DNA from 3 places in the Streptomyces sp. SJL17-4 genome. Region 2 is predicted to be linked to each of the others. Evidence: riboswitches for the same ligand, from Rfam matches in the RefSeq annotation. Region 2 holds a riboswitch; each other region holds the start of a gene.
The links. A riboswitch is a leader RNA that binds a small molecule or an ion and turns the genes downstream of it on or off. The one in region 2 is predicted to bind thiamine pyrophosphate.
Positions count from the first base shown of each region.

Region 1: linked by a shared signal. The riboswitch ahead of thiO (glycine oxidase ThiO) and the one ahead of thiC (phosphomethylpyrimidine synthase ThiC) in region 2 are both predicted to bind thiamine pyrophosphate.
Region 3: linked by a shared signal. The riboswitch ahead of N5875_RS10835 (thiamine ABC transporter substrate-binding protein) and the one ahead of thiC (phosphomethylpyrimidine synthase ThiC) in region 2 are both predicted to bind thiamine pyrophosphate.

Region 1 is NZ_CP104578.1:6,302,202-6,312,409, reverse strand. Features, by position in the region: gene metF (methylenetetrahydrofolate reductase [NAD(P)H]) at 1-142, opposite strand, end outside; gene thiE (thiamine phosphate synthase) at 331-990, opposite strand; gene N5875_RS28355 (Rv2175c family DNA-binding protein) at 1,204-1,569, opposite strand; gene N5875_RS28350 (FAD-dependent oxidoreductase) at 1,613-2,848, opposite strand; TPP riboswitch at 2,931-3,044, shown strand; gene thiO (glycine oxidase ThiO) at 3,042-4,244, shown strand; gene thiS (sulfur carrier protein ThiS) at 4,241-4,441, shown strand; gene N5875_RS28335 (thiazole synthase) at 4,447-5,241, shown strand; gene pknB (Stk1 family PASTA domain-containing Ser/Thr kinase) at 5,879-7,813, shown strand; gene N5875_RS28325 (deoxyribonuclease IV) at 7,820-8,671, shown strand; gene N5875_RS28320 (DUF4396 domain-containing protein) at 8,758-9,294, shown strand; gene N5875_RS28315 (sulfite oxidase-like oxidoreductase) at 9,345-9,989, opposite strand; gene bfr (bacterioferritin) at 10,167-10,208, shown strand, end outside.
Region 2 is NZ_CP104578.1:4,313,454-4,323,661, reverse strand. Features, by position in the region: gene N5875_RS19330 (SsgA family sporulation/cell division regulator) at 23-466, shown strand; gene N5875_RS19325 (YibE/F family protein) at 626-2,083, opposite strand; TPP riboswitch at 2,122-2,269, shown strand; gene thiC (phosphomethylpyrimidine synthase ThiC) at 2,264-4,075, shown strand; gene N5875_RS19315 (hypothetical protein) at 4,227-5,270, shown strand; partial or broken gene N5875_RS19310 (thiamine biosynthesis protein ThiC) at 5,264-5,401, shown strand; gene N5875_RS19305 (hypothetical protein) at 5,461-6,120, opposite strand; gene N5875_RS19300 (metallophosphoesterase) at 6,281-7,645, opposite strand; gene N5875_RS19295 (LacI family DNA-binding transcriptional regulator) at 7,904-9,010, opposite strand; gene hisC (histidinol-phosphate transaminase) at 9,521-10,208, shown strand, end outside.
Region 3 is NZ_CP104578.1:2,524,072-2,534,279, forward strand. Features, by position in the region: gene N5875_RS10800 (ATP-binding cassette domain-containing protein) at 1-282, shown strand, start outside; gene N5875_RS10805 (hypothetical protein) at 264-1,415, shown strand; gene N5875_RS10810 (Rossmann fold nucleotide-binding protein) at 1,514-2,671, shown strand; gene N5875_RS10815 (hypothetical protein) at 2,814-3,779, shown strand; gene N5875_RS10820 (dihydrofolate reductase family protein) at 3,803-4,453, opposite strand; gene N5875_RS10825 (ABC transporter ATP-binding protein) at 4,556-5,584, opposite strand; gene N5875_RS10830 (iron ABC transporter permease) at 5,584-7,197, opposite strand; gene N5875_RS10835 (thiamine ABC transporter substrate-binding protein) at 7,236-8,348, opposite strand; TPP riboswitch at 8,431-8,541, opposite strand; gene rlmN (23S rRNA (adenine(2503)-C(2))-methyltransferase RlmN) at 8,571-9,677, opposite strand; gene N5875_RS10845 (hypothetical protein) at 9,987-10,199, shown strand.

The sequences.
Region 1 (10,208 bases), 2.0 Mb from region 2:
GCATCGCGTTCCAGAGGCCCTGCTCGCCCTTCTCGGTCCGGGGCGCGTAGAACTCGAAGGAGTACGACGTGCCGCCGGCGGCGAGGATCTCGCGGACCGTGCGGGCGCGGTCCGAGCGGACGGAAGCGGTACCAAGGGCCATACGGGCAGGTTAGACGGGCCTCGGCGAGGGACGTGAACGGTGTCCGAGTAATGGACACAGTTTTGGACAGCCGGCGGGACGGATCGCTGGACGAACCTCCGAGGGCCCCGCGAGCCGCGCCACGAGCCCCGGGGCCACCGAACGGGCCCCGGGACGCCGATCAGATCCCGGGCCGTCGGCCGGAAGTCCTATTCCGCGGCGCGCTCCCGGACCCGCTTGGCGAGGGCGGCCGTCGCGGCGGCCGGGTCGTCGGCCTCGGTGATCGCCCGGACGACGACGATCCGGCGCGCACCCGCGTCCAGGACCTCGTCCAGATTCGTCTCGTCGATGCCGCCGATGGCGAACCAGGGGCGGTCCTGGGCCAGGCCCGCCGTGTACCGCACGAGGCCGAGGCCCGGCGCGTACCGGCCGGGCTTGGTGGGGGTGGGCCAGCAGGGTCCGGTGCAGAAGTAGTCGACGCCGGGTTCGACGGCGGCCGCGGCCGCCTCGGTCTCGGCGTGGCAGGACCGGCCGATCAGCACGTCGTCACGGCCGCCGAGGATCGCCCGGGCGGCGGGTACGGGCAGGTCGCCCTGGCCCAGGTGCAGTACGTCGGAGCCGATGGCGTGGGCGACGTCGGCCCGGTCGTTCACGGCGAGGAGCTTGCCGTGCCGGCGGGCGGCGTCGGCGAAGACGGCGAGGTGCTCCAGCTCCTCACCCGCCTCCATGCCCTTGTCGCGGAGCTGCACGATGTCCACGCCGGAGGAGAGCACGGCGTCGAGGAAGGCGGGCAGGTCGCCCTGGCGCTTCCGGGCATCGGTGCACAGGTAGAGCCGGGCGTCGGCGAGCAGCTCACGAGGCGTGGGCATGGATGGTTCCCCCGTCGGTGTCACGGGGTGGTACCCCGTCGGTCTCACGAGGTGACTCCCCGTGGGTGTCGCGGGGTGGCTCCCCGGCGGTGTCACGGGGTGGTACCCCGTGGGTGTCGGGGTGGGACCCCGGCGGTGTGGCGCGGGTGTCGCGGCGACCGGCCGTGGGGCCGACCGCCGCGACATCCGCTCATGGTGTCCTTCGGTGCCGCGTCAGATGGCGAGCGCCTGCGCGCGGCGCTTCACCTCCGTGCCGCGGTTCTCGTTGAGCGCCTGCGCGGGCGTGCCCGGCAGGCTCTCGTCCGGAGTGAAGAGCCACTCCAGCATCTCCTCGTCGGTGAAGCCGTCGTCCCGCAGCACGGTCAGGAGCCCGACGAGGCCCTTGACGATCTTGTCGCCCTGGATGAAGGCGGCGGGAATCTGCAGGGCGTTGTTCTCTCCACGGCGCACGGCGATGAGCTGACCTTCCTTGATCAGCTGCCGCACGCGCGTCACCTCGACATCGAGCATCTCCGCGATGTCGGGCACATAGAGCCAGGCGGGGACGAGCGCATCGATCTTTACGTCAATCTCGGTCACAGGACAAGCCTGCCATCCCGGACTGACAGTCGGTAGTCGGGCCCTAGGCGACTGCCGCCTTCAGGGGGACGGACGGGTCCGCGGCGCGCGTGGGGTCGACGGCGGTGGCCGTCTCGATGAGCTTGCGGCCCTGGGCCAGGTCGCGGGGGCGGCCCACCGCGAGGAGGGCCACCGGGACCCCGGCGCGCAGCCACAGCACGGACCAGGTCTTCTCGGCCGGGTCGCCGCGCCAGAGCAGCTCGTCCGCATCCGCGTGGTGCCCGGCGTACTGGACGAAGCGGCCGAACTGCTCGGACCAGAAGTACGGCACGGGGTCGTACGGCGCGGAGTCCGCCCCCGCACCGGCCCCGATGATCGTCGCGGCGACCGTGCGGGGCCCCTGGAGCGCGTTGTCCCAGTGGTGGACGAGGAGGCGCCGCCCGTAGCGGGCGGAGGGGAAGGAGGCGCAGTCCCCGACGGCGTACACATCGGGCAGGTTGGTGCGCAGCCGCTCGTCGGCGGTGACGGCGCCGCTCGGGTCGAGGGCGATCCCGGAGCCGGTGAGCCAGCCGGTGGCGGGGAGGGCGCCGATGCCGACGACGACCGCGTCGGCGGGCAGCTCGCGGGCGTCGGCGAGGACGACCCTGCCCGGCTCACCGGGCTCGACGGTGCGGACGCGCGCGTGGGTGAGGAGTTCGGCGCCGTTCTCGCCGTACCACTCGGCCATGGGGGCGGTGACCTCGGCGGGCAGGGCTCCGGCGAGGGGGCGGTCGGCGGCCTCGACGACGGTGACGGCGCAGCCGGCCTCGCGCGCGGCGGTGGCGAATTCGGCGCCGATCCATCCGGCGCCGACGACCACGACGCTGTGCCGGCGCTCCAGGACGGGCCCGAGGCGTACGGCGTCGTCGAGGGTCCGCAGCAGATGGACGCCGGGGACGCCCTCGGTGCCGGGCAGGGTGACGGGCTGGGCGCCGGTGGCGACGACCAGGGCGTCGTACCCGACGGGCCCGGCCTCGGTGTCGATCTCGTGGTCGGCGGGGCGCAGCCCGGTGACGTCGAGGCCGAGGCGGAGCTCGATGCCGAGCTCCTCGAAGTCGATGTCGAAGGCGGAGCCCTCGGCCTTGCCGAGGAGGACGGCCTTGGAGAGCGGGGGCCGGTCGTAGGGCTGGTGGGGTTCGGCCCCGATGAGGGTCACGGGGCCGGTGAAACCCTGCTCGCGCAGGGCGACGGCGGTCTGGACGCCCGCCATCCCGGCGCCGACGATCACGACGTGCTGTTCTGCCTGCTTCTGCTCGCTCACCCGACCACCTTACGCATCTGACGGACCGTCAGGAAGGGAGGGGTCTGCGGCTCACCGGAAGCGGAAGCTAGTGTGTCGGGCGTAAAGCACTCGCGGGAGCCCGGACGCACCGGGCTGAGAGGGAGGCTGGGACGGCCTCCGACCGTACGAACCTGATCCGGGTCATGCCGGCGAAGGGAGGGGCTGGACGCCCATGCGTTCTTCCGAAGTCCACGCGTCCGAGGACCGTGCGTCCGGGACCGACGTCCTCGTCGTCGGGGGCGGCATCATCGGCCTGGTCACGGCCTGGCGGGCCGCGCGACGCGGCATGCGTACCGCGGTGGTCGACCCGGCCCCGGGCGGCGGCGCCGCACACGTCGCGGCCGGGATGCTCGCCGCCGTCACCGAACTGCACTACGGCGAGGAGACCCTCCTCGGGCTCAACCTCGCCTCTGCCGCGCGCTATCCCGCGTTCGTCGCCGAGCTGGAGGACGCCACCGGCCACGACGTCGGCTACCGCGCCTGCGGCACCCTCGCCGTCGCCCTCGACGCCGACGACCGGGCCCACCTGCGCGAACTGCACGCCCTGCAGATCCGTTGCGGGCTCACCTCGGAGTGGCTCAGCGGCCGCGAGTGCCGCCGCCTCGAACCGATGCTGGCCCCGGGGGTGCGCGGCGGGCTCCGGGTGGACGGCGACCACCAGGTCGATCCGCGCCGGCTCGCCGCCGCGCTCCTCGTCGCCTGCGAACGGGCCGGGGTGGTCTTCCACCGCGCCCTCGCACAGCGCCTGACGGTGGTACGGGACCGGGCGCGCGGTGTCGTGCTCGCCGGGGGCGGGGAGCTGTTGGCCGACCAGGTCGTCCTCGCCGCGGGCAGCCTGAGCGGCCGCCTCGCGGGCGTGCCGGACGAGGTCCTCCCGCCGGTCCGCCCAGTGAAGGGCCAGGTCCTGCGGCTCCGGATCCCGGCCCCGTACGCCCCCTTCCTCTCCCGGACGGTCCGGGCCGTCGTCCGCGGCAGCCACGTCTACCTGGTGCCCCGCGAGAACGGCGAACTCGTCGTCGGCGCCACCAGCGAGGAGCTCGGCTGGGACACCACGGTGACGGCGGGCGGGGTGTACGAGCTGCTGCGCGACGCCCATGAGCTCGTTCCCGGGCTCACGGAGCTGCCGCTGACCGAGACCCTGGCGGGCCTGCGCCCCGCGTCCCCCGACAACGCGCCGCTGCTCGGCCCCACCGCCCTGCCCGGCCTGCACCTGGCCACCGGCCACTACCGCAACGGGGTCCTGCTCACCCCCGTCACCGGCGACGTCATGGCCGAGGTGCTCACCACGGGTGCCCTCCCCGACGAGGCCCGCCCCTTCACCCCCCGCCGTTTCGCCCCCGCGCCCGCCCCCGTACGTCAGGAGCAGCCCGCATGAACGTGTCCGTGAACGGAGAGGCCCGCGTGCTCTCCGGCCCCGTCTCCCTCGACGCCCTCGTGGCGACCCTGACCCAGGCCCGCTCCGGGGTCGCCGCCGCCCTCAACGAGACGGTCGTACCGCGCGGCGAATGGGAGACGACGCTCCTCGGCGAAGGCGACCGGGTGGAAGTCCTCACCGCGGTCCAGGGAGGCTGAGCGCGATGTCCGACGACGTGTTCACCCTCGGCGGTACGGAGTTCTCCTCCCGCCTCATCATGGGCACCGGCGGGGCGCCCAGCCTCGACGTCCTGGAGCGCTCGCTGGTCGCCAGCGGTACGGAGCTGACGACGGTCGCGATGCGACGCCTGGACCCGACCGTCCAGGGCTCGGTCCTCTCCGTCCTGGAGCGGCTCGGCATCCGGGTCCTGCCGAACACGGCGGGCTGCTTCACGGCGGGCGAGGCGGTCCTGACCGCCCGTCTGGCCCGGGAGGCGCTCGGCACGGACTGGATCAAGCTGGAGGTCGTCGCCGACGAGCGGACGCTACTGCCGGACGGGGAGGAGCTCCTCGAAGCGGCCGAGACGCTGGTCGACGACGGCTTCACCGTCCTCCCCTACACCAACGACGACCCGGTCCTCGCGCGGAAGCTGGAGGACGTGGGCTGCGCGGCGATCATGCCGCTCGGCTCCCCCATCGGCTCGGGGCTCGGCATCCGCAACCCGCACAACTTCCAGCTGATCGTGGAACGGGCGGGGGTGCCGGTGATCCTCGACGCGGGCGCGGGCACGGCGTCCGACGCGGCGCTCGCGATGGAGCTGGGGTGCGCGGCGGTGATGCTGGCGTCCGCGGTGACCCGCGCGCAGGAGCCGGTCCTGATGGCTTCGGCGATGCGGCACGCGGTGGAGGCGGGGCGGCTGGCGTGGCGGGCGGGGCGGATTCCGCGCCGCCACTTCGCGGAGGCGTCGTCCCCCCCATCGGGCCGCGCAGCCCTGGACCCGGAACGCCCGGCCTTCTAGAACCCGCAGCCCCCGAACCCCCTCGCCGTCACGGACCCCCCGCCCGGCCGGGAACCCGACCCGTCGCCGCCCTGCGTCGTGCCCCCGGCCGTGGGCCACGCTCTGGCCGGGCCTCCACCCCCACCCACCCCCGTCGTGGGCCACGGCCCCGCCGGGCCTCCACCCCCACAACCCCCGTCGTGGACCACGGCCCCGCCGAGGCTCCACCCCCACCCACCCCCGTTGTGGGCATTCGTTCCGCCGAGGCTCCACCCCCACCCACCCCCGTTGTGGGCATTCGTTCCGCTGGGGCGGAACGGGTGGGCACAACGGACGGCGCCCCTTGCCGGGCCTAGGCTCCCTGCGCCCTGACCCGCACCCTGTGCACGGCGCACTTCTGGTGCGGGTCCAGGCACAAGGGGCGGAGGCGCCGCCAGAGGGCGCCGTCCCGTGTGCCCACCCGTCCCGCCCCGCGGGACGAATGCCCACACGGGCGGGGGGCGGCGGGCGCGGGCCCGACCCGGGCCCGGCCACGGCTACGGCCACGGCCACGGCGGCAGCGGCCCCCGACCGGCCCCGCCGTGCGGCTCGTCACAGGTGCGCTGCAGTCGTCGCCACCCGGCCGAGCCCCCACCCACCGGCTCGTAGACTCGTCGCCGTGGACACGACCCTTCAGGACCCCCTCGTCGGGCGGCTGCTCGACGGCCGCTACCGCGTCGACGCGCGCATCGCCGTCGGCGGGATGGCCACGGTCTACCGGGCCGTGGACACCCGCCTCGACCGCGTCCTCGCGCTCAAGGTGATGCACCCCGCCCTCGCCACGGACGCCGCGTTCGTCGAGCGTTTCATCCGCGAGGCGAAGTCCGTCGCCCGGCTGTCGCACCCGAACGTCGTCGGCGTCTTCGACCAGGGCGCCGAGGGCGCGTACGTCTATCTGGCGATGGAGTACGTCGCCGGCTGCACCCTCCGCGACGTCCTGCGCGAGCGCGGCGCCCTCCCGCCCCGGGCCGCCCTGGACATCCTGGAGCCGGTGCTCGCCGCGCTCGGCGCCGCGCACCGGGCCGGCTTCGTCCACCGGGACATGAAGCCGGAGAACGTCCTGATAGGGGACGACGGCCGGGTCAAGGTCGCCGACTTCGGCCTCGTACGGGCCGTGGGCTCGGCGACCGCCACCACCGGCTCGGTCCTCGGGACCGTCTCGTATCTCGCGCCGGAGCAGATCGAGCACGGCACCGCCGACACCCGCGCCGATGTGTACGCCTGCGGTGTCGTCCTGTACGAAATGCTGACCGGCGGCAAGCCGCACTCCGGCGACACCCCCGCCCAGGTGCTCTACCAGCACCTCAGCACGGACGTGCCCGCCCCCTCGGCGACCGTTCCCGGGCTCGCCGTGGAGCTGGACGAGCTGGTCGCTGCGGCGACCGCACGTAACCCCGAGGTCCGCCCGTACGACGCCGTCGCCCTGCTCGCCCAGCTGCGGGAGGCCCGCGCCGCGCTCCGTGACGAGCAGCTGGACGCCGTGCCCCCGCAGGCCCGGTCCGGGGCCCGGGACACCACGGACGACCGGACCAGTGTGATCGCCCGGGCCGTACCGGTCGAGCCCCACGCCCACACCGACACCGGCGCCGACGCCGACGCGCATCAGGTGCTGCACACGAACCGGCTGCCGGCCCCCGAGCCGCCCACGTCCGACCGGCGTCGACGGCCCCCGCGCGGCCCGCTGCTCCTCGTCCTGGGCGTGCTGCTCGCCCTCGGCCTGGGCTCCGGTGTCTGGTACATCAATTCCGGCCAGTTCACCCGGGTCCCCGCCGTGCTCGGCCAGACGGAGACCGAGGCGACGAAGCGGATCACCGACGCCGGGCTCGAGGTCGGCACGACGAAGCGCGCGTTCAGCGACGTGTACGAGCGCGGCACCGTCATGGCCGTCGACCCGGCGCCCGGCGAGCGCCTCCGCGGCAACGGCACGGTCACCCTGACCCTGTCCCGCGGCCCCGAGCTCGTGAAGGTGCCCAACCTCAAGAACAAGCCGCTCGCCGAGGCCAGGCGGGTCCTCGCGAAGGAGGGCCTGGTCGCCGGGGTGATCACCCAGAAGTTCAGCGACACCGTCGCCCAGGGGGCCGTGATCGCCTCCGACCCCGAGCCCGGGACCGAGCGGTCGCCCGACTCGGCCGTCGCCCTGGTGGTCAGCAAGGGATCCCCGATCGACGTCCCCGACGTCACGGGCGAGACCGTCGACGACGCCACGGCCCTGCTCCAGGACGAGGGGCTCAAGGTGGTCCTCGCCCCGGAGCGGGTCCACTCCCCCGAGACCGCCGGATCCGTCGCCGCCCAGTCACTCGCCGAGGGCAGCCGCGCCGCCGAGGGCGACACCATCACCCTCACCGTCTCCAAGGGCCCCCGGCTCGTCGAGGTCCCGGACGTCGTCGGCGAGACGGTCGACGACGCCCGTACGGCCCTGGAGGACGAGGGCTTCGAGGTCGAGGTCAAGAAGTCCTTCCCCTACCTGGGCAGCGAGGTCACGGGCCAGTCCGTGGAGGGCGGCTCCACCGCGCCCGAGGGCTCCACCGTCACGATCACGATCAAGGGACTGTAGACACTGATGCGCAACCCCGTCGGCGGCCACGTCCCGGTGGCCGGTGGCCTGGCCAAGGTCGGCCTCGGCTACGCCCGTGAGCTGGGCGCCGAGACCGTGCAGGTCTTCGTCGCCAACCCGCGCGGCTGGGCCACCCCGCCCGGGAACCCCGCCGAGGACGAACGGTTCCGCGCCGAGTGCGCCGCCGAGTCGATCTCGGCCTGGGTCCACGCCCCGTACCTGATCAACTTCGGATCCCACACCGAGGCCACCGCGGAGAAGTCGGTGGAGTCGATGCGGCACTCGCTGCGGCGGGGCCGGGAGATCGGCGCGAAGGGCGTGGTGGTGCACACCGGTTCGGCGACCGGGGGCCGCCCGCGCGCGGTGGCGCTCGCGCAGGTCCGGGAGCGGCTGCTGCCGCTGCTCGACGAGCTGACGCACGAGGACGACCCGGATCTGCTCCTGGAGTCGACGGCCGGCCAGGGCTTCTCGCTCTGCTCGCGCGCGGAGGACTTCGGGCCGTACTTCGACGCGCTCGACCGGCACCCGAAGCTGGGGATCTGCCTCGACACCTGCCACATCTTCGCGGCCGGCCACGACCTGACCGGTCCGCACGGCGCGGCGCAGACGCTCGACCAGCTGGTGGCGACCGTGGGCGAGGGACGGCTGAAGCTGATCCACGCCAATGACTCCCAGGACGTGGTCGGCGCCCGCAAGGACCGGCACGCGAACATCGGCGTGGGTCACATCGGCGAGGACGCGTTCCGGAACCTGCTCCGCCACCCGGCGACCGAGGGTGTGCCCCTGATCATCGAGACGCCCGGTGGCACGGCGGGGCACGTCGCGGACGTGGAGCTGCTCAAGAAGCTGAGGGACTGACGCACGATTTCCCGTTGAGGAATACCCCAGGGGGGTATACGGTTGCCATGAAGGCAGGAACCGCTACCCGACCCTGGGGGCACCCGATGCAGCACGACGCGCACGCCCATCACGACCACGGCACCCACACCGACCACGAAGCACACACCGGCCACGAAGGCCACGGCGCTCACCACACCCCCGGCAAGGCCTCCTGGTCCATGGCCGCCAAGGCCACGCTGCACTGCCTCACCGGCTGCGCCATCGGCGAGGTCCTCGGCATGGTCATCGGCACCGCGCTCGGCTGGGGCAACGTACAGACGATGACCCTCGCGATCATCCTGGCCTTCTTCTTCGGCTACGCGCTCACCCTGCGCGGCATCCTGTCCGCCGGCGTCGATTTCAAGACAGCCTTCAAGGTCGCGCTCGCCGCCGACACCCTGTCCATCGCGGTCATGGAGATCATCGACAACGGCGTCATCGCCCTCTGGCCGGGCGCAATGGACGCCCACCTGTCCGACCCGATCTTCTGGATCGTGCTCGCCATCGCGCTCGCCGCCGCCTTCGTGATCACCACACCCGTCAACAAGTGGATGATCGGCCGGGGCAAGGGGCACGCGGTGGTCCACCAGTACCACCACTGAGCGACGGAACGAACGACACACGCCACACCGACGGACGACGGTCCGGAGCGCTACAGCTCCGGGCCGTCTCCCGGTTCCTCCTGGTACGAGTACCGCTGCTCCGTCCAGGGGTCGCCGAGGTTGTGGTACCCCCGCTCCTCCCAGAAACCCCGCCGGTCGGCGGCCATGTACTCCACGCCGCGGACCCACTTGGGGCCCTTCCAGGCGTACAGGTGCGGGACGACCAGGCGCAGCGGGAATCCGTGCTCGGCGGTGAGCAGCTCCCCGTCCATGTGGGTGGCGAAGATCGAGCGCTCGTCGGCGAAGTCGGTGAGTCGCATGTTGGCGCTGTAGCCGTACTCGGCCCAGACCATCACATGGGTGACCTGCGGCGCGGGCGGGGCGAGCTCGAGGATCGTACGGGCGGGCACACCACCCCATTCGGCCCCGAGCATGCTGAATTTCGTGACGCAGTGCAGATCGGCCACGACCGAGGAGAACGGAAGGGCCGAGAACTCCTCGTGGTTCCAGCACCGCTTGTCACCGTCGGCCGTCGCGCCGAAGACGCGGAACTCCCAGCGGTCCGGCTTGAACTTGGGGACGGGCCCGTAATGGGTGACCGGCCAGCCGCGCTGGAGCCGCTGACCCGGCGGAAGGTCCGGCGAACGATCCGGCTGCCCCGCTTCCCGGTGTTCTCCGCTCTCCGTCCGACCCATGCCATCCATGGTGACAGACCGCGAGGGGTGGTTATGACCAGGAGACCTCCGGCCTGGCCCGATTCGGGCAACTCCCACTAAGCCTGCACTTACTGGACGCCCCCCATTCGGGGTGCGAGGATGCGGCCATCCTGCCCAGTGACGGCGTAGACACGTAACGTGGAAGGAGCCTCTGCGATGCAGGGCGACCCCGAGGTCCTCGAGTTCCTCAACGAGCAG
Region 2 (10,208 bases):
TTCATCTACTGCGGGGTACATGATGCGAGAGTCGGTTCAGGCCGAGGTCCTGATGAGCTTCCTCGTCTCCGAGGAGCTCTCCTTCAAGATCCCGGTTGAACTCCGATACGAGACCCGGGATCCCTACGCGGTGCGGATGACGTTCCACCTCCCCGGGGACGCGCCTGTGACCTGGGCGTTCGGTAGGGAGCTGCTGCTCGACGGGATCAACCGGCCGAGCGGGGACGGTGATGTGCACATCGCGCCGACGGAGCCCGAGGGCCTCTCGGACGTCTCCATCCGGCTCCAGGTCGGTGCCGATCGTGCCTTGTTCCGGGCGAGCGCGCCGCCGTTGGTCGCCTTCCTCGACCGTACGGACAAACTGGTGCCACTCGGTCAGGAAAGGACACTCGGCGACTTCGAGGACAACCTGGAGGCCGCGCTGGGCCGGATTCTCGCCGAGGAGAACGCGGGCCCGGCCGCCTGAGCCGGCCCGCGCCCCCGCGCGCACCGGCTCGGCGCACGTCCCGCGCCCCCGCCCGCACCAGCTCGGCCTACGTCCCGCGCCCCCGGCTTGGCGCACGTCCCGCGCCCCCGGCTCGGCGCGTGTCCCGCGCACCGGCTCGGCGCGTGTCGGCCGGCGGCCTCACTTCGCACGACGGCGTCGTCCACCCCGTGCCGCCGCCGCCGGCTTCCCGCTTCCCGTGCCCGGCCCGCCCCCGGCATCCGCGCGGTCGGCGGAGACCACCAGGGCCGCGAGGGCCGTGGTGAGCGGCACGGACGCGACCAGACCGATCGATCCGACGAGCGTCCGGACGATCTCCTCGGCGACCAGCTCGCTGTTGGCCACCGTCCCCATGCTGCTCTGAGCGATGGAGAAGAGCAGCAGCAGCGGGAGGGCGGCACCCGCGTAGGCGAGCACCAGTGTGTTCACGACCGAGGCGATGTGGTCGCGGCCGATCCGGATCCCGGCCCGGTACAGCGCGCGCGGCCCCATGCCCGGGTCGGCCTGCTTCAGCTCCCAGACCGCCGACGTCTGGGTGACCGTGACGTCGTCGAGCACACCGAGCGAACCGATGATCACCCCGGCCAGGAGCAGGCCGGACATGTCGATCTCGGGGTAGAGGCCGTGGATCAGGCCGGTGTTGTCGTCGGTGTTGCCGCTCAGCGAGGCCCAGCCGATGAACACCGAGCCGAGCAGACCGATCAGCAGCAGGGAGATCAGCGTCCCGAGCACCGCGACCGAGGTGCGGGCCGAGAGTCCGTGGCACATGTAGAGCGCGATCAGCATGATGGCGCTCGATCCGACCACCGCCACGACCAGCGGATTCGACCCGTCCAGGATCGCCGGCAGGATGAAGAACGTCAGGATCAGGAAGCTCACGACCAGCGCGACCAGGGCCATCACGCCCTTCAGCCGGCCGACGAGCACGACCGCGATGGCGAAGATCCCGGCGAGCACCGCCATCGGGACCTTCCGGTTCACATCGGTGACCGAGTACTGCAGGTCGCGCGGGGCGTCGGGGGCGTACGCCACCACCACACCCTGCCCCTCGTGCAGTTGGCGCGGGGCGTCCGGCTGCACGATCTCGGTGAACCTACGCCCCTTCTCCGGACCGCTGGTGACTTCGATCGTCGCCTTCTCGCACTCCCCCTGCTGGGCGTTGACCGCCTCGCGTCCCTGCGGGGTCGAGGTGTCACCGGTCGGTGGGACCTGCCCCGCGTTCACGGAGGCGCAGTCCACCTGCTGGACGGCGACGACCTTGCCCTGCTCGGTCTGCCGGTCGAAGCCGACGCCGGTGCGCTCGTGCGGCGGGGGGCCACCGGGCCACAGGACCACGAGCCCGACCACGACCGCCGTGGCGAAGGGGATGAGGATCGCGGCGATGACCCTGCGCAGATGCCGGGACACCGGCGTGGCGGGCCCATGGCTGTGGCTGTGCCCGTGGCTGTGCCCGTGGGATCCGTGTGCCGGACCGTGCCCATGAGAACCGTGTGCCTGAGCATGCTCGTGGGGGCCGTGGTCGTGGTCGTGGCCGTGCGGCTCGGGAGTCTGTTGGGGGGAAGTCACCGACCGATCATCGCAAGAACGGCAGGGGCCCACTGTTCAGCACGCCAGGGATGACGCTAGCGTGGTGGCACCTTTGCACACGCGGGAGCTCGGAGCACCGGGCTGAGAGGGCGCTGATCACCGTACGCGCGTACTGAATGTACGTACGGGAGGAGGCTGCGCCGACCGCCGAACCTGTTACCGGGTAATGCCGGCGTAGGGAGATCGGTCTCCATGACCATTCAGGATGCACGCACGCCTGCCTCCGAGCAGAACGACACTGCAGACGGCACCTCTGCCGACGGCGCCCGCACGCCGGGCTGGCACAAGGGGTACGTCCAGGGCTCGCGCCCCGACCTCAGGGTGCCGGTCCGTCAGGTGCACCTCACCAACGGCAAGGACGTCACGCTGTACGACACGTCCGGCCCGTACACCGACCCCACCGTCGACACCGACGTACGGCGGGGCCTTCCGCCGCTGCGCGAGAACTGGATCATCGGGCGCGGCGACACCGAGGAGTACGCGGGCCGCCCGGCCCGTCCCGAGGACGACGGCATCAAGCACACCTCGCCGCGCGGCGGGGGGCTCAAGAACCTCGACGCCGTCTTCCCCGGACGGCCGCGCGTGCCCCGCCGCGGCCGCGACGGCCAGGCCGTAACCCAGCTCGCGTACGCCCGCCGGGGTGAGATCACCCCGGAGATGGAGTACGTGGCGATCCGGGAGAACGTCTCCCCCGAGGTCGTACGGGAGGAGATCGCCGCGGGCCGCGCCGTGCTCCCGGCGAACGTCAACCACCCGGAGATCGAGCCGATGATCATCGGCAAGCGGTTCCTGGTGAAGGTCAACGCCAACATCGGCAACTCCGCCGTCACCTCCTCCATCGAGGAGGAGGTGGAGAAGATGACCTGGGCGACCAAGTGGGGCGCCGACACGGTCATGGACCTGTCCACCGGCCGCAACATCCACACCACCCGCGAGTGGGTCCTGCGCAACTCCCCGGTGCCCATCGGCACCGTGCCGCTCTACCAGGCGCTGGAGAAGGTCGACGGCCGGGCCGAGGACCTGACCTGGGAGATCTACAAGGACACGGTCATCGAGCAGGCCGAGCAGGGCGTGGACTACATGACGGTGCACGCCGGCGTACTCCTGCCGTATGTGCCCCTCACCGCGCGCCGCAAGACCGGCATCGTCTCGCGCGGCGGCTCGATCATGGCCGCCTGGTGTCTCGCGCACCACAAGGAGAACTTCCTCTACACGCACTTCGAGGAGCTCTGCGAGATCCTCGCGACGTACGACGTCACGTACTCGCTGGGCGACGGGCTGCGCCCCGGCTCGATCGCGGACGCCAACGACGCGGCGCAGTTCGCGGAGCTGCGCACGCTCGGCGAGTTGAACACGATCGCCAAGCGGCACAACGTGCAGACGATGATCGAGGGCCCCGGGCACGTCCCGATGCACAAGATCAAGGAGAACATCGACCTCCAGCAGGAGATCTGCGAGGAGGCGCCGTTCTACACGCTCGGCCCGCTGACCACGGATGTCGCGCCCGCGTACGACCACATCACCTCCGGCATCGGCGCGGCGATGATCGCCTGGTGGGGCACGGCGATGCTCTGCTACGTCACGCCCAAGGAGCACCTGGGCCTGCCGAACCGCGACGACGTGAAGACCGGTGTCATCACGTACAAGATCGCGGCCCACGCGGCGGACCTCGCCAAGGGGCACCCGGGTGCGCAGGAGTGGGACGACGCGCTGTCGGACGCGCGGTTCGAGTTCCGCTGGGAGGACCAGTTCAACCTGGCGCTCGACCCGGACACCGCGCGTGAGTTCCACGACGAGACGCTGCCGGCGGAGCCCGCGAAGACCGCGCACTTCTGCTCGATGTGCGGTCCGAAGTTCTGCTCGATGAAGATCAGCAGAAGCATCACAGAGCAGTTCGGCGGTGAAGCGGACGCCACCCCGGAGGAGATCGAGGCCGGGATGCTGGAGAAGTCGAAGGAGTTCGCGGCCTCCGGCAACCGCGTCTACCTGCCACTGGCGGACTGATCCGGCGACTGGAAGCACGAGATGGGCCCGCGACTCACGGGGGGAGTCACGGGCCCGCCTCCGATCCCGGCCCGACTGTTGGATCCCCTGCTTCGAATACATTCAGGCGCAGGCGCGCGGCCGACTGAGGCCGTATGCGGAGGGGGGATCGATGGGCAGCACCGGGGTGGTGCGGTGGAAGGCGACGGGCAAGGTGCGGTCGTTGGCATGGGACGGGGAGGACCTCGTCGACAGAGTGGACGGGGGACGGCGCTGGACGTCCGACGGCGTCGAGCACCCATCAGGACGCATGTACGCGTACCCCTTCGATCGGGCCGTCGTCTCGCCGTCCGGCCGGTACACCGTCGCGTACACCGAGCGGGGGACGAAGGCACTACTCCTCGACGGACAGCGGATCGTCCGTGAGCTCAACCGGAGCTGCTACCACGCCAAGGACTTCGACTACCCGGTGGTGCTGGGCGCGCTCTCCGACGGTCGGGAGGTGCTGGTGCACTGTCCCGACGCCTATGAAGTCATCGAAGTCGAGGACGTGGCAACGGGTGAGCGGCTCACTCATGGCGAGCGGACGCCGACTGACGTCTTCCATTCCAGGCTTGCCATGAGCCCCGACGGCAAGCGGCTCCTCTCGGCCGGCTGGCTGTGGAGTCCGTTCGGGATCGCCCGGGTGTACGACCTCGAACGGGCACTGACAGAGCCGACCGTGCTCGACGGTGAGGGCCTACTGCCGTCGTGGAGCTGGGTGGATGCCGAAATCGATGCCGCCTGTTGGCTCGACGGCGATCGCCTGGCGGTGGCGACGGGCGAGGACGAGGCCGACGATGACGACGCGGACGACCCGGCAACGCTGGGGCCCAGGCATTTGGGCGTGTGGTCGTTGTCGGAGCAGAGATGGCTGCACAGGCACCAGCTTGAGCTTCCGATGGGCACACTCATCGGGCACGGTGATGGCGTCATCGTGCTGTGCGAGCACCCGCGGCTGATCGATGCGCCCACGGGAGCCGTTCTTGCGGAGTGGCCGGAGGTCGGGGTCTCACCGCGCGTCGGCAGCTACGGGGTGAGGCACGTACCGACTCCCGTGGCTGCGCTTCATCCGGACGGTAGCCGTCTGGCGGTAGCCCAGCAGGACGGAATCGCGATCATTGCGCTTCCTCAGCCGGCTTCGCGTCCGTCTCCAGAGGAATCCTTCAGTCGATGAAGATCTCGCAGGACATCCGGCGGGAGCACGGTGGCGATCTGAAGGCGGACGAGATCGAGGCGGGGATGGCCGCGAAGTCGGCCGAGTTCGCGGCGACGGGCAACCGCGTGTACCTCCCGCTGGCGGACTGACCACCGCCCGGAGACCGAGCCGGCCCGCGACCCCGGGGGAGTCGCGGGCCGGTGGTTCGTCAGGGGCCAGGGGGGCCGGTGGGTGGGGTGGTGGCGGCGAGGACGTCGCGGAGGAAGGGCAGGATGCCCCGCTCGAGGAGGGCGCGGCGCCAGGCCTCCCGTGCGCGGGACAGCTCGTCGTCCGGTGCTGCCGCGGGTGGACCGCCCCTGTTCACCTCGGCGGGGCTGTTGCGCAGGGCCGTCACGAGGAGGCCGGCGGCCGCGCCGAGCAGTCCGGCGGCGGCGACCGCGCCGAAGACCAGGCCGGCCGTGAGCAGGGTGGCCCCGAACACCACGGTGGGGGCGATGGCGTGCAGGACCGCGCCGACCAGCAGGAAGATGACGGCCGCCGCACCCGCGAGGACGGGCACCATGACGGTGAGGATCGCGACCACGCCGGGGCCGGGGCCCGGACGGTCCGAAGACGCCGGTGTCCTGGTCCCGAGGGCCGCGCGATGCTGCTCGCGGACCTTCACGAAGTGGTCGTACTCGCTCGCCGCGGCGCTGGTGACCAGAGTTGTCGCGTTCAGGGTCAGGGCGCGCAGCTGGGCGAGCGTGAGCCGGGTTCCCGCCCCGGCGAGATCCGGACGTGCGTGGGCGGTGCTGAGTGCGTCGTCGAGGAGCCGCTCGTACTCGGCGCGGTCCTCGGTCAGCAGGTGCGGAGCCACGTTCATGTGCATCCCCCGATGCTCCGTAGGCCCGGATCAGCCGTGGGAAACGGTCGGTTGGGCGGAAACGGAGGAGAGCCTGCTACGGATGGACCCGATGGTATTGCGGTGGTGCCACACGCTGACAGGGTGTTTCCGGAATTCGCCTTCCCCGGATGCGGAGGGTTATGCGTCAGCCGTTCAGGGGGAGTTGGACGACCAGTAGCTTTCCGGCCATGGTCACTCCGCCGTCCATGGCGATCGCCAGACCGTCCGCGTACACGTGCGGTCCGTCGACGAGCGGGCCCGAATTGCCCTCGTCGTCCTCCGTGCCGACCTGGCCGAGGAGGTACGGGATGGGGCTGTGGCCGTGGACGATCCGGGAGCCGCCGTAGGTGGCGAGCAGCTCCTGGACGGCCTGCGGGCCGCCCTCGTCGCGGAACGCGAAGCGCTTGGTGAACTTCCGGAAGACGTCCCAGACCTCGTCGGCGTCGTTCCGGTTGAGGATCTCGTGGACCGTGTCGTTGACGTCCTCGATGGTCTGGCCGTAGTCGAGGTACGCGGTGGTGTCGGAGTGCACCAGGAGGTGGTCGTCCTCCCGCACCACGGCGTCGAGCCGGGACATCCACTGCAGATGGACGTCCTGGAGCCGGTCCATGTCGTGCTTCTGGCCGCCGTTGAGCAGCCAGGCGGCCTGGAAGGTGGCGGTGCCCGCGCCGGAGTTCACCGGGGTGTCGCCGAAGCGCTTGGCGCCGATGAGCAGCAGCTCGTGGTTGCCCATGAGGGCCTTGCAGTAGCCGCCGGCGGCGGCCGCCTCGGCGGAGAGGCGCATGACGAGGTCGATGACACCGATGCCGTCGGGGCCGCGGTCGGTGAAGTCGCCGAGGAACCAGAGGCGGGCGTTGCCGGCGGCCCAGCTGCCGTTCTCGTCGATGAGTCCCTGGGCGCGGAGGGCGGCGACGAGCTCGTCGAGATAGCCGTGGACGTCGCCGACGACGTAGAGCGGGCCGGGGCCTTCGCCGCTCGCGGGGGCGGGCTCGGCGGCGGGGGCGGGCTCGGCCGCGACCAGGACCTGGACCGTGTCGCCGCGGTTGATGACGGGGAGGTCGCGCTCGGTCGGGGTGTAGCCCTCGGGCATCCCGCCCTCGGGGAAGGCGTTGCCGGGGTGGCCGGTGGCGACGGAGACGATGGAGGAGGCGGTCGGGGCGGGGCCGGGGGCGTACGCGGGAGGGGTACGACGTCCCAGATGCAGGGTCGGCTCGGCCGGCGCGGGCGCCGGCGCGGGAGCGGACACGGACACGGCGGCTGCGGGTACGGGCGTAGCGACGGAGACCCCGAGTACGGCGGCCGTGGGTGCGGAGGGTGTGGCCACGGGTGCGCGCTCCGGGGGAGCGGGCTCGGCCGGTGGGAGCACCGGCAGAGGTTCCGTGGTCGTCGGATCGGTGGCATGGCCCTGTACGGGCACGCGGGCGTACGGCGGTACGCGGAAGTCACGCAATGTCGCCGTGCGCACCACGGGCTCCTGCCCGGCCCCCTGAGTCATGGACCCCTCCACCACCGTCGCGATGCCCTGCACATGGCGGACCGGCCTGGTCGGGGTGGTCCGCGATGTCGTGCGCCCATCATAGGAATGAGGGTCCTCCTGTGTGACGCACCAGGGGTGGTGAATCCGGGTCCACTCCGGGTTCACCGGTTGTTTCGCCCGAATTGAGAAGGTCGAGTCCAGGGTTGAGGCCGGTTCGGTGGCCGGTTTCGCCGTCCCGGCCCACGGGCAGGGGCGGGGACGGCGGATTCGGTGGCGCCGGTTGGCGGGGTGTCAGTCCTTCGCGGGTGAGCGCGGCGGGCTGACGGTGGTGCGCGGTGGACGGCGCTGCGAGGAGGTGCGGACGATGAGTTCGGTCGGTATCACCTGCTCGACCGGGCCGTCGGTGTCGATCCCTTCGATGGCGTCGATGAGGAGCTGGACGACGGCCGTGCCGATCCTGCGCGGCTTGAGTGAGAGCGTCGTGATGGGCGGTTCGGTGGTGGCGTAGACGGTCGACTCGCTGCAGCAGACCAGCAGCAGGTCGTCCGGGACGCGCAGCCCGTAGCGGCGCGCGGCCGCGAGGAGGTCGGTTCCGTTGGGGTCGAAGAGGCCGTACACGGCGTCGGGCCGGTCCGGTCGGGCGAGCAGCCGGTCGGCCGCGACGGCGCCCGCGCACGGGTCGTGCGCCGGATAGGCCTCGTAGACGGGGTCCTGGCCCACCCGCTCGCACCAGTTGAGGTACGCGGTGGTGGACAGACGGGTGTAGGTGTCGGTGGTGGTTCCGGTGAGGAGACCGATGCGGCGGGCGCCGGCGTCGGCGAGGTGGTCGAGCAGATCGAGGACGGCGGCTTCGTGGTCGTTGTCGACCCAGGCGGTGACCGGAAGGGTGCCGGCGGGGCGCCCGTCGGAGACGACGGGCAGGCCCTGCCGGACCAGTTCGGTGACGACCGGGTCGTGGTCGGAGGGGTCGATGACGACGGTGCCGTCGAGGGCGACGTTCGACCAGACGTCATGGCGGGAGGTGGCGGGGAGGATGACCAGGGCGTAGCCCCGCGCGAGCGCCGCCGATGTGGCTGCTCTGGCCATCTCCGCGAAGTACGCGAATTCGGTGAAGGTGAAAGGTTCATCCCCGTATGTGGTCACGGTCAGGCCGATGAGTCCCGACTTCCCCGTGCGGAGCGTGCGGGCCGCCGCGGACGGGCGGTAGCCCAGCCGGTCGGCGACCTCGCGCACGTGACGGCGGGTGGCGTCGGGGAGTCGGCCCTTGCCGTTGAGCGCGTCGGAGACAGTCGTGATGGAGACCCCGGCGGCGGCGGCCACGTCCCGGATGCCTGCCCGGCCCTGCCGGCTTCCCCGGGTCTGTGCCCGGCTCACCTGGTGCTTCCCTGCTGCTGTCATGGCGAGCCGATAGTAGGGCGATGAGGGGCGGTTGGGCCGGTCGCATATGCAGGCGTTGACAGGCACGTTTCTGCATGGCCGAAAGGCGTCAATAGGTAAGGAATCCAAGGTAGTTAGGGCATTCGCCATGGGACCAGTGGTTGCCGAACGGCGTAGGCCTGGAGTGGGGGCGAGGTCTCGAAGAGGTCTCAACTCACCTCTACGGGGGATGCGCGCCACGGCGCCCGCCACCGGCGCGCACCACCCGGATGCGCGCTCCCCCGGTTCGGGGCCGCGCCGGAGGGCGGTTCGGGGCGGCTCGGAGGGTGCTCGGGGAGGGTTGCTCGGAGGGTGCCCGGGGAGGGCGGCTCGGGGGTGGCTCGGAGGGTGCCCGGGGGGCGGTTCGGGCGTCGCTCCCGGAGGTCGTGTCCTCAGCGTGTCCCTCCTGTTGTCCACAGCCCATTCGCAGCGGAGGGGAATCCTCTTAAGGTGAGGAGTATTGGCGGTACGGACGGTCGAGGAGGCCACAGAGTGAGCGAGACCAGCGGGACCAGCGGGACGAGCACGGGCCCGAAGCTGCGCGCCGAGCTGGACGGCGTCCCCACCTACAAGCCGGGCAGGCCGGCGGCCTCGGGCGGGCCCGTGGCCTTCAAGCTGTCCTCCAACGAGAACCCGTATCCGCCGCTGCCGGGGGTCATGGAGACCACGCTGGCCGCCGCCGCGAACTTCAACCGCTACCCGGACATGGCCTGCACGGGGCTGACCGAGGAACTGGCGGACCGTTTCGGCGTGCCCGTCTCGCACCTGGCCACCGGCACCGGCTCGGTCGGCGTCGCCCAGTCGCTCCTGCAGGCCACCTCCGGCCCCGGCGACGAGGTCATCTACGCCTGGCGCTCCTTCGAGGCGTACCCGATCATCACGCAGATCAGCGGGGCCACCTCGGTGCAGGTGCCGCTGACCGAGGGCGAGGTGCACGACCTCGACGCGATGGCCGCGGCGATCACCGACAGGACCCGGCTGATCTTCGTCTGCAACCCCAACAACCCCACGGGCACCGCGGTGCGCCGGGCCGAGCTGGAGCGCTTCCTCGACCGAGTGCCCTCCGACGTCCTGGTCGTGATCGACGAGGCGTACCGCGAGTTCGTCCGGGACTCCGACATCCCGGACGGCATCGAGCTCTACCGCGACCGGCCGAACGTCGCCGTGCTGCGGACCTTCT
Region 3 (10,208 bases), 1.8 Mb from region 2:
CGCCAGCGCATCGCCATCGCCCGCGCGCTGGTCACCACCCCGTCGGTGCTGTTCGCCGACGAACCCACCGCGATCCTGCACCGGGCCGACGGCGCCCAGGTCCTGCGCACCCTGACCGCCGCCGCCCGCTCGCACGGCATCACCGTGCTCCTCGCCACCCATGACGCCGAGGTCGCGGCGCTCGCCGACCGCATGGTCGCGCTCCTCGACGGACGCCGGGTCGGCACCGTACCCCCGGCGTCAGGGGCGGAGGGCGTCGCGGCGTGCTCGCTCTCCGTCTAGCCCGCGGGGCCCACCCCCTCGTCCAGACGCGCAGGCTCCTCGTCGCCGTCGCGGCGGCGGGGGTGGGCTTCCTCCTGCTCTGCACCCTCGGATACGCGGTCGGGCACCCGGAGCGGTCCTCGGCGTCCGTGCTGCGGCTGCTCTGGTGCGTCCTGCCGCTCGCCGCGACCGTCCAGTTCGCGGTCGCGGTGGCCCGCACCGACCCCAGCACCCGTCCCCGTCCCGGCCTCTCCGCGATCGGCCTCGGCCCCGCCCGCCTCACCGCGATCGCCGCCGCGTCGACGGCCGTCGCCTGCACGCTCGGCTCGATGGTCGCGCTGCTGTTCTATCTGCACCTGCGCGGTGACATCACGGGCCTGCCCTTCGACGGGGCCGCCGCCGACCTCCTCGCCGCCGACCGGCCGATCCCGCTCGCCGCCGCCCTCACCCTGCTCGCCGTCCTCCCGGTCGTCGCGGCCACGGCGGCGGGTCTCGCCCTGCGGCCGCGCACCGCGCCCACCGCCCCCGAGGGCGCGGAGCAGCCGGTGCCGTCCGGGCTGCCGTGGGGCATCGCCCTGGTCGCGATCGGGCTGGCCATCGAGACGTACGCGGGCCGCAGCGGCACCGGCGACGGGCTCCCCCTGCCGGGCCGCTTCGACGGCAACCCGGCGGGCGTCCTGGCCGGCTGGGTCCTCACCGCCGCCGGCCTCGCGATGGCGGGCCCCGGCCTGGTCCACGGCTGCGGCCGCCTCCTCCAGTCCGTCCGGCCGGGCGCCACCCGGCTGCTCGCGGGCCGCGTCCTGATGGACGAGTCCCGCCGTATCGGCCGCCCCCTGGGCGTGGTCAGCGCGGTGATCTCCGGAACGCTCGCGGCGGCGGCGCTGCACGACGAAGGCACCGGCCCCGGCGCCTTCGGCCCGCTCACCGGCCTGGGCGCCGCCCTCGTCCTGGCCTGCACGACGGCCACCCTCCTCACCGCGGCCCTGGAGTCCAAGCAGTGCCGCGCCCACACCACCGAGGCCCTCCTCCGCATCGGCGCCCCGCCCACGGTCCTCCGCTCGGCGGCCCTGCTGCGCGCCGGCGTCCTGCTCGCGGTCTTCCTCCCCCTCACCTGGGCGGTGGCTGAACTGGCGGCGCTGCCGCTGACCGGCTGAGACACCGAAGGGGTGACGGCCGGTCGGGCCGCGAGCCCGGTCCGACCGGCACGACACCTCCAGGGGCGGCACCCCGGTGCCGCCCCTATCGTGAGCCCATGGCGACGCTCCCCCCGGCATACCGGCCGCCCGGACCGCGCGGGCACGGGCGGTCCGGGCGCGAGATCCACACGCTTCAAGCGTTCGACGAGGCCCTCGCCCGGCCCGGCTCACTCGCCGGGTACCGCGTGCAGTCGGTCGACCTCACCGACCGGACCTTCGCCCTGCTGACCGCCGTCGCCGTCGACGCCGTCTTCCTCGGCTGCCCGATGCAGCCGGAAGCGGCGGCCAAGGTCCGTGCCGACGGCGCGCTCGTCTTCCCTCCCGTGCCCGACCTGCCCTTCGACCCGTACCGGGCGTCGCTCTACTCCCCCGAGGAACTCTTCGAGGGGATCGTGGACACCGGGTACGAGGGGACGGCGGACGCCCTCGCGTACGCGTGGTTCGGCCGGACCCGGGCCGACGGCGACATCCTCGCCTCGATGCTCCGCTCGATCCACGACGACGCCGTCTCCGACGCCCTCGACGAACTCCTCGACGGGGCCCGGGTCGTCGGCGTGATGGGCGGCCACGCGATGGGCCGGGGCACGGAGGCGTACGCGGGCGCCGCACGGCTCGGCAGAGCGCTGGCGCGCGCCGGTCTCACCGTGGCGACCGGCGGCGGCCCCGGCGCGATGGAGGCCGCGAACCTCGGCGCGTACGTGGCACCGCTCGCCGACGAGGCCCTGGCCGAAGCGCTCGCCGAGCTCGCCGAGGTCCCGTCGTTCGCGCCCTCGGTGACGGACTGGGCCCGCGCGGCCTTCCGCGTACGGGCCCTCCTGCCGCACGGCGGCGACTCGGTCGGCATCCCCACCTGGTTCTACGGCCACGAGCCGCCGAACGCCTTCGCGGGCCACATCGCCAAGTACTTCGCCAACGCCACACGGGAGGACGGCCTTCTCTCCCGGTCCACGGCGGGCGTCGTCTTCCTGCCGGGCGCGGCGGGCACGGTCCAGGAGATCTTCGACAGCGCGACCCCGAACTACTACCCGTCCCAGGGCCCCCCGACCCCGATGGTCCTCGTCGACCGCGCCCACTGGACGGAACGCCTCCCGGCCTGGCCCCTCCTGGAGACCCTGGCCGCGGGCCGCCCGATGGCCGCCCGCATCGCCCTCGTGGACTCGATCGAGGAGGCCCCGGACGCCCTGGAGCGGCTGGCGAGGCGAAGGGTGGGTTAGGGCCTGTCCTTCGGATCACGCCGGGCTCCCGTACCGCCGGGCTCCCGTACCGCCGAGGTCGCGCCCCCGCTCCCCCGCGCGGCGGAGACGGACCGGCCCACAGGCCGACGGCCCCCGGGCCCTCCGCCGGGAGGCTCGGTCCATGACGCGCAAGAGACTTCTGGCCGACTGGCCTTCCTGGGCCGGTCGCGCCGCCCTTCTGTGGTCGCTGCTGTACGCCGCGGGCGCGGCCCTCGCCGCCCTCACCGGGCCCGCGTTCGGCTACGCGCTCCTCGGGAAGGGCACGGGCACGCCCTCCGAGACCGCCGTGGCGGTGGTGTACGGGGCTGCCGCCGCCCTCGCGTACGCCCTGCTCCGCCGCCCGGACGCGAAGCGTCTTTCCACGGCGGCCCGGCCCGTCGTCGCGCTCTGCCTGGCCTCCGGCTTCGGTGCCCTCCTCAGCCCCCTCCACCTGCTGTTCTTCCTCTCCCGCAACCAGCCGCCGATCGACTGGGCGGCCCTCGCCAACCAGAGCGCCGCCGTCCTCGGCGCGGTCCTGTGGGGGTACGCGGCCCTCGCGCACCGCCGCCGGGCGCTCGGCGCCTGCCCCCACTGCGGCGGACACGCCCCGCCCGTGGCCGGGCGGAACACCACCCGCGCCGGACTCTTCGCGATCGCCGCCCTCGTGCCGTACACCGCCCTGAAGACGGCCTGGGCGCTGGGCGTCACCCCCGGGTACACCGGCACCGGCCGCCCCGGAGCAGACCCGGAGTACACCAGCGACCTGGGCATCTGGCTGTACGACCACGGGGTCGACGTCACCGCGGTCCTCGCCGTCCTCGGCATGGTCCTCGCGCTCGCCCTGACCCGCCCGTGGGGACGGCGGCTGCCCCGGCTGCCGGTGCTCGCGCTCGGCTGGGCCGGGGCGGGCGCGCTCGCCCCGTTCGGGGCGCTCCTGGCGACCGTCGGCGTGCTGGACTGGACGGGCGTGACCGACGTCGGGATGGCCGACCACGCCCCGTGGGTCGTCGCCGTCGCCTACGGCGGCTTCTCCTGCTACGGCCTCGCCCTGGCCCGTGCCACGCTCCTGTACCAGCGGGCGGCCCGCGGGGCCTGCGATCGCTGCTGAGGACGCCCCCGGATCACTTCCGCTCACTTCCGCCAGTAGATGTGGTGCGTCACCGCACCTCCCGGGCTGGGCACGACGTCACAGTGGAACCGGTCGAGCAGCTCGTCGGGCGACTCCCAGAGCCGTACCCCGGAACCGAGCTTCACCGGCGCGACCGCGACGTGCAGGGTGTCGACGAGGCCGGCGTCGAGGAACTCACGGATGACGGTGGCCCCGCCGCCGAGCCGGACGTCCTTGCCGTCCGCCTCCTCCTTCGCCCGCGCCAGCACGGTCTCCGGATCGCCGTCGACGAAGTGGAACGTCGTGTCCGACAGCGTGAACGAGGGACGCGGGTGGTGGGTCATGACGAACACCGGCGTGTGGAACGGCGGCTCGTCACCCCACCAGCCCTGCCACTCGTAGTCCCGCCAGGGCCCGCGCTGGGGCCCGAACTTGTTGCGGCCCATGATCTCGGCGCCGATGTTGTGGGAGAAGTCCCGGGTGAAGTAGTCGTCGAGGCCACGACTGCCCCCGGGGTCGGTCCGGTTGGGCCAGCTCGCCGTGGCACCCGCCCAGGAGAACATGGCCCCGGGATCCGCGTGCCCGAAGGGATGCTCCAGGCTCTGGCCCTCACCGGTACCGAACCCGTCTGCCGAGACCATGAAGTTCTGGACCCTGAGCAGCTGCTCGCCCATGACGTTCCTCCTGTGCGTGCGACGACGAGAGACGACGGAACAACAACACCAAGGAGACTCCCCCGGCGGCGAAAACTCATCGCACCCCCGCCCCCGGGTCTCCTACGGCGTGTCGTCGCCCAGCACCACCACGTCCTCCGCCCGGAACTCCACCCCCACCGCGGCGCCCTCCTCCGGCACCTCCCGCAGCGGAAGCTCCGCGTCCAGCGGCGGGCCGTCCACCGGGCGGAGCCGTACGGCCACATGGCTGCCCCGGAAGGTCCGGGACTCGACCGTCCAGGCCGCCCCGTCCTCGACGGGCACGAGCCGGACCCCGCCGGGCCTGACCAGGAGCCGTCGCTCGCCCTGCGGCGAGCCGTCCGGCACCGGGACCTTCCCCCAGGCGGTCTCCGCGACCGGGCCGGTCACCCGGGCCGCCACCACGTTGTCGAAGCCCAGGAATCGGGCCACGAACTCCGAGGCCGGCCGCGACCACACCTCCACGGGCGCACCCGACTGGGCGATGCGCCCGTCCCGCATGACCACCACCCGGTCGGCCAGCGCGAACGCCTCGCCCTGGTCGTGGGTCACCGCGAGGACCGTCGTACCGAGCCGTCCGAAGAGCTGCCGCAGCTCCACGACGAGCCGCTCCCGCAGCCCCCGGTCGAGCTGGCCGAGGGGCTCGTCGAGCATCAGCAGCCGGGGGCGGGGCGCCAGGGCGCGGGCCAGCGCCACCCGCTGCTGCTCACCGCCGGAGAGCGAGGCGACGGACCGCCGCCCGGCGCCCGGCAGCCCGACGAGGTCGAGCAGTTCCGCCACCCGCTCGGCCTGCTCGGCCTTCCCCGCACCCCGCATCCGCAGCCCGAAGGCCACGTTGCCGGCGACGTCCCGCTGCGGGAACAGCTGGTGGTCCTGGAACATCAGGCCGACGCCCCGCCGGTGCACCGGCACCCCGCGCTGGTCGGTGCCGCCGAGGAGCACCCGCCCGCCGTCGAGGGGCTGCAGCCCGGCGACGGCCCGCAGCAGCGTGGACTTGCCGCTGCCGCTCGGCCCGAGCACGGACACGATCTCGTGGTCGGCGACCTCCAGGTCCACGGCGTCGAGCGCGGCCCGCTCCCCGAACCGTACGGTCGCCCCGTCGAGTACCAGCATCAGAACTCCCCCGAGGTGCGTTCGGTCCGGAGCCGTTCGAGCAGCAGCAGGGACACCGCGCACACCACCATGAGGATCGTCGAGAGGGCCATCGCCTGGCCGTAGTTGAGTTCGCCGGGCCGGCCGAGGAGCCGGGCCACCGCCACCGGAAGCGTCGGGCTGTCGGGGCGGGCGATGAAGACGGTCGCGCCGAACTCGCCGAGCGAGACGGCGAACGCGAACCCGGCGGCGATCAGCAGCGCCCGCCGCACCAGCGGCAGGTCCACCTCCCGCCAGGCCCGCCACGGCGAGGCACCGAGCACGGCCGCCGCCTCCCGCAGCCGCTCGTCCACCGCCCGCAGCACCGGCAGCATCGTCCGTACGACGAAGGGCACCCCGACCAGCGCCTGAGCCAGCGGTACGAGGATCCAGCTGGCCCGCAGGTCGAACGGCGGCTCGTCGAGCGTGATGAGGAACCCGAAGCCGACGGTCACCGCGGACACCCCGAGCGGCAGCATCAGCAACGCGTCGAACCCCCGCACCAGGCGCCCCGCACGCCTCGTCAGCGCGGCCGCCGCGAGTCCACCGATGACAAGGGCGATCAGGGTGGCGACGACGGCGTACCGCAGCGAGTTCCCGATCGTGTCGAGGAGGGGCACGAGGAAGGTGCCGGACGGGTCCGGGGTCCGCAGGGCCCGGTAGTAGTCGAGCCCGTATCCGTGGGAGGTGGCGAAGGACCGCTCGACGAGCACACCGAGCGGCAGCACGATCAGCAGGGCGACGGAGAGCAGGACGGCCACGAACAGCGCCCACTGCCCGACGCCACGGGGCCGGCGCGCCGTCTCCTCGGGCGCCACCATCCGCAGGGCGGTCTCCCGCCGGCGAACGATCCGGGCGTGCACGGCGAGGACGACGCCGACGGCGACGAACTGCACCATCGTGAGGACGGCCGCCGTCGTCAGATCGAAGCGGACGACGGTCTGCCGGTAGATCTCCGTCTCAAGGGTGGAGTACGTGGATCCGCCGAGGATCTGGACGACGGCGAAGGAGCTCGCGGTGAAGAGGAAGACCATCAGCGCGGCCGCGGCGACGGACGGGGCCAGCGCCGGCAGCGTCACCGTCCGCCACGCCTTCCAGCGGGAGGCGCCGAGGACCCGGGCGGCCTCCTCCTGGCGCGGGTCGAGCTGCGCCCACAGGCCCCCGACGGTCCGTACGACGACGGCGTAGTTGAAGAACACATGGGCGATCAGGATCGCCCAGACCGTGGTGTCGAGTCGTACGCCCCACAGCTCGTCGAGGAGCCCGCCTCGGCCGACGAGCGCCAGGAAGGCCGTACCGACCATGACCGTCGGCATCACGAAGGGCACGGTGACGACCGCCCGCAGCAGCCCCTTGCCGGGGAAGTCGAAGCGCGCGAAGACGTACGCGCCGGGCAGGGCGATCAGCAGGGTGAGACCGGTGGAGGCGAGTGCCTGCCAGAGCGTGAACCACAGGACGTCGAGGATCTCCGGCCGGCTCAGCGTCTCGCCGAACCGGCCGAACTGCCACACCCCGTCGACCCGCAGCCCGCGCTCGACGATCGAGACGACGGGCCAGGCGAAGAACAGCGCGAAGAAGGCGACGGGCACGACCATCAGGCCGAGCCGCGCCGCGCTTCCCCGGCGGTCGGGGACTACTTCAGAACGAGCGACGACCACTGCTGGATCCACGGGTCACGCTTCTCGGCGATCTTCTCCGGCGCCATCGTCTCCGGCGTGTCGACGACCACGCCGTGCTGGGTGAACAGCTCGGGCAGGGCCGCGTCCTTCGCCACCGGGTTGACGAACATCTGGAGCGGCATGTCCTCCTGGAACTTCTTCGAGATCAGGAAGTCGATCAGCGCCTTGCCGCCCTCGGGGTTCTTCGCGCCGTTCAGCAGGCCCGCGAACTCCGTCTGCCGGAAGCAGGTCCCGGTGGACACCCCGGTGGGGGCCACCTTCGGCTGCGGCTCGCCGTAGAGCACCTCGACCGGCGGACTGGAGGCGTACGACACGACGAGCGGCCGGTCGCCCTTGGCCTGCTTGCCGCCGGCCGAGCCGGAGAACTCCTGGTTGTAGGCGAGCTCCCAGCTGTCGACGGTCTTCACGCCGTTGGCCTTGAGCTTCTTCCAGTAGTCCTGCCAGCCCTCGTCCCCGTACTTCGCGGCCGTCCCGAGGAGGAAGCCGAGGCCCGGGGAGGACCGCTCGGGGTTCTCGACGACGAGCAGGTTCCGGTACGCCGGCTTCGCCAGGTCGTCGAAGGTCACCGGCGGCGCCAGCTTCTTGTCGGCGAAGTACTTCTTGTCGTAGTTGACGCAGATGTCACCGGAGTCGATCGGCGTGACGCGGTGCTGCTCCTTGTCGAGCTGGTACGCCTCCGGGATCCGGTCCAGCCCCTTCGCCGCGTACGGCACGAAGATGCCGTTGTCGAGGGCGCGGGACAGCAGCGTGTTGTCGACGCCGAAGAAGACGTCGCCCTGCGGGGAGCCCTTGGTCAGGATCTCCTTGTTGACGGCCTCGCCCGCGTCGCCGCTCTTCAGCACCTTGACGGTGAAGCCGGTCTGCTTCGTGAACTCGGCCAGCACCTCCTTGGAGGCGTTGAACGAGTCGTGACTCACGAGGGTCACGGTCTTCGGCGCGGGAGCGCCGGACTTGCCGGCGGCCTCGCGGGCGTCGTCCGTGCCGCAGGCGGCGAGGGTGGTGACGCCCAGCGCCGCGACGAGCGCGGCGGCGGCGGCCTTCTTGATGCTCACCGGAGTGGTGCTCACTGAGATTCCTCCTGGGTATGACCAGGAAGAGACGCGGCCCTGCCCACGACCGGCGAACCGGGCGCGGGCAGGGCGCAACAGCTTGAGTTAACGACCGAACTTCCTACCCAGAATGACCGGGGCAAGGTTCAGAGGGTCTGCGGTCCTACGGTGACCGCACTCTCAGCGCTGTGGCGCTCCCCTGTCGGAATATGGAGATGTGTTCGAGCTCAGACTACAAGGTCAGCGCTCGGCGGCGGCCAGCTGTCCACAGGCACCGTCGATCTCCTGGCCCCGGGTGTCCCGCACGGTCACCGGCACGCCGTGGCGGGCGATGGCCTCGACGAAGGCCTTCTCGTCCTCCGGACGCGACGCCGTCCACTTCGAACCCGGCGTCGGGTTCAGCGGGATCAGGTTGACGTGCACCCGACGCCCCTTCAGCAGCCGGCCCAGCAGGTCACCGCGCCACGCCTGGTCGTTGATGTCCCGGATGAGCGCGTACTCGATGGAGATCCGGCGCCCGGACTTCTCCGCGTACTCCCAGGCCGCGTCGAGGACCTCACGCACCTTCCAGCGCGTGTTGACCGGCACCAGGGTGTCCCGGAGCTCGTCGTCGGGGGCGTGCAGCGAGACCGCGAGCCGGCACTTGAAGCCCTCGTCGGCGAAGCGCAGCATCGCGGGCACGAGCCCGACGGTGGAGACGGTGATCCCGCGCTGCGAGAGCCCCAGACCGTCCGGCTCAGGGTCGGTGAGGCGCCGGATGGCACCGACGACCCGCTTGTAGTTCGCGAGCGGCTCACCCATGCCCATGAACACGATGTTGGAGAGCCGCGCCGGTCCCCCGGGCACCTCCCCGTCCCGCAGCGACCGCATGCCGTCCACGATCTGGTGCACGATCTCGGCGGTCGACAGGTTCCGGTCGAGCCCGGCCTGCCCCGTCGCACAGAACGGGCAGTTCATCCCGCAGCCGGCCTGCGAGGAGATGCACATGGTCACCCGGTCCGGGTAGCGCATGAGCACCGACTCGACGAGCGTGCCGTCGTGCAGCCGCCACAGGGTCTTACGGGTGGTGTCGTCGTCGCACGAGATGTGCCGCACCACGGACATCAGATCGGGCAGCAGCTCCCCGGCCAGCTTCTCCCGCGAGGCGGCCGGAATGTCCGTCCACTCGGCGGGATCGTGCGCGTACCGCGCGAAGTAGTGGGTGGACAGCTGCTTGGCGCGGAACGGCTTCTCGCCGATCGCGGCGACGGCCTCCTTCCGCTCGGCGGGCGTGAGGTCGGCCAGGTGCCGCGGCGGCTTCTTGGCTCCGCGGGGGGCGACGAAAGTGAGTTCTCCGGGCTTGGGCATGGTTCCCCCAGTGTCGCAGATCGATCCCGGTAACCAGGGGCTCCGCGTTCCGGTGGTGGTCGTCCCGGGCCGTCCGGGGCCGTCTCGGGCCGCCTTCAGACGGCCCAGAGACGGCCCCGGGCGGAGGCCGGCCAGCGGGAAATCCATGGTCATGAACGTGGGCGACTACCTACTGCCAAGGTGCCCGATCGGGCCGCTCGCGCGCGAGCGGCCGCCCTCCTGATCATGCCGGGGACGCTCCCGACCTCCCCGTCCGCCAGCCGAGCGCGGTCTCAGTGCCCACGCCCGGCCCGGGGCATCCTGGAGGGTATGGACAGTGCCCCGATAGTCGTCCATCAGCCCTCCCCCACCGGCGGGAGGCGCGTCACCGCACGCGGCAACATCCTCGGCCTCGCGCACAGCGACGAGGACGTGGTCGAGTTCCTCCGCCGCGCAGGCCTCCCGGACGCCGAGGACCTCCTCGACGACCCGGCTTGGGTGAAGTGGCGGGGCGGCCGAGCTCACGAGTATGAGGCGGCTTGAGACACGCCA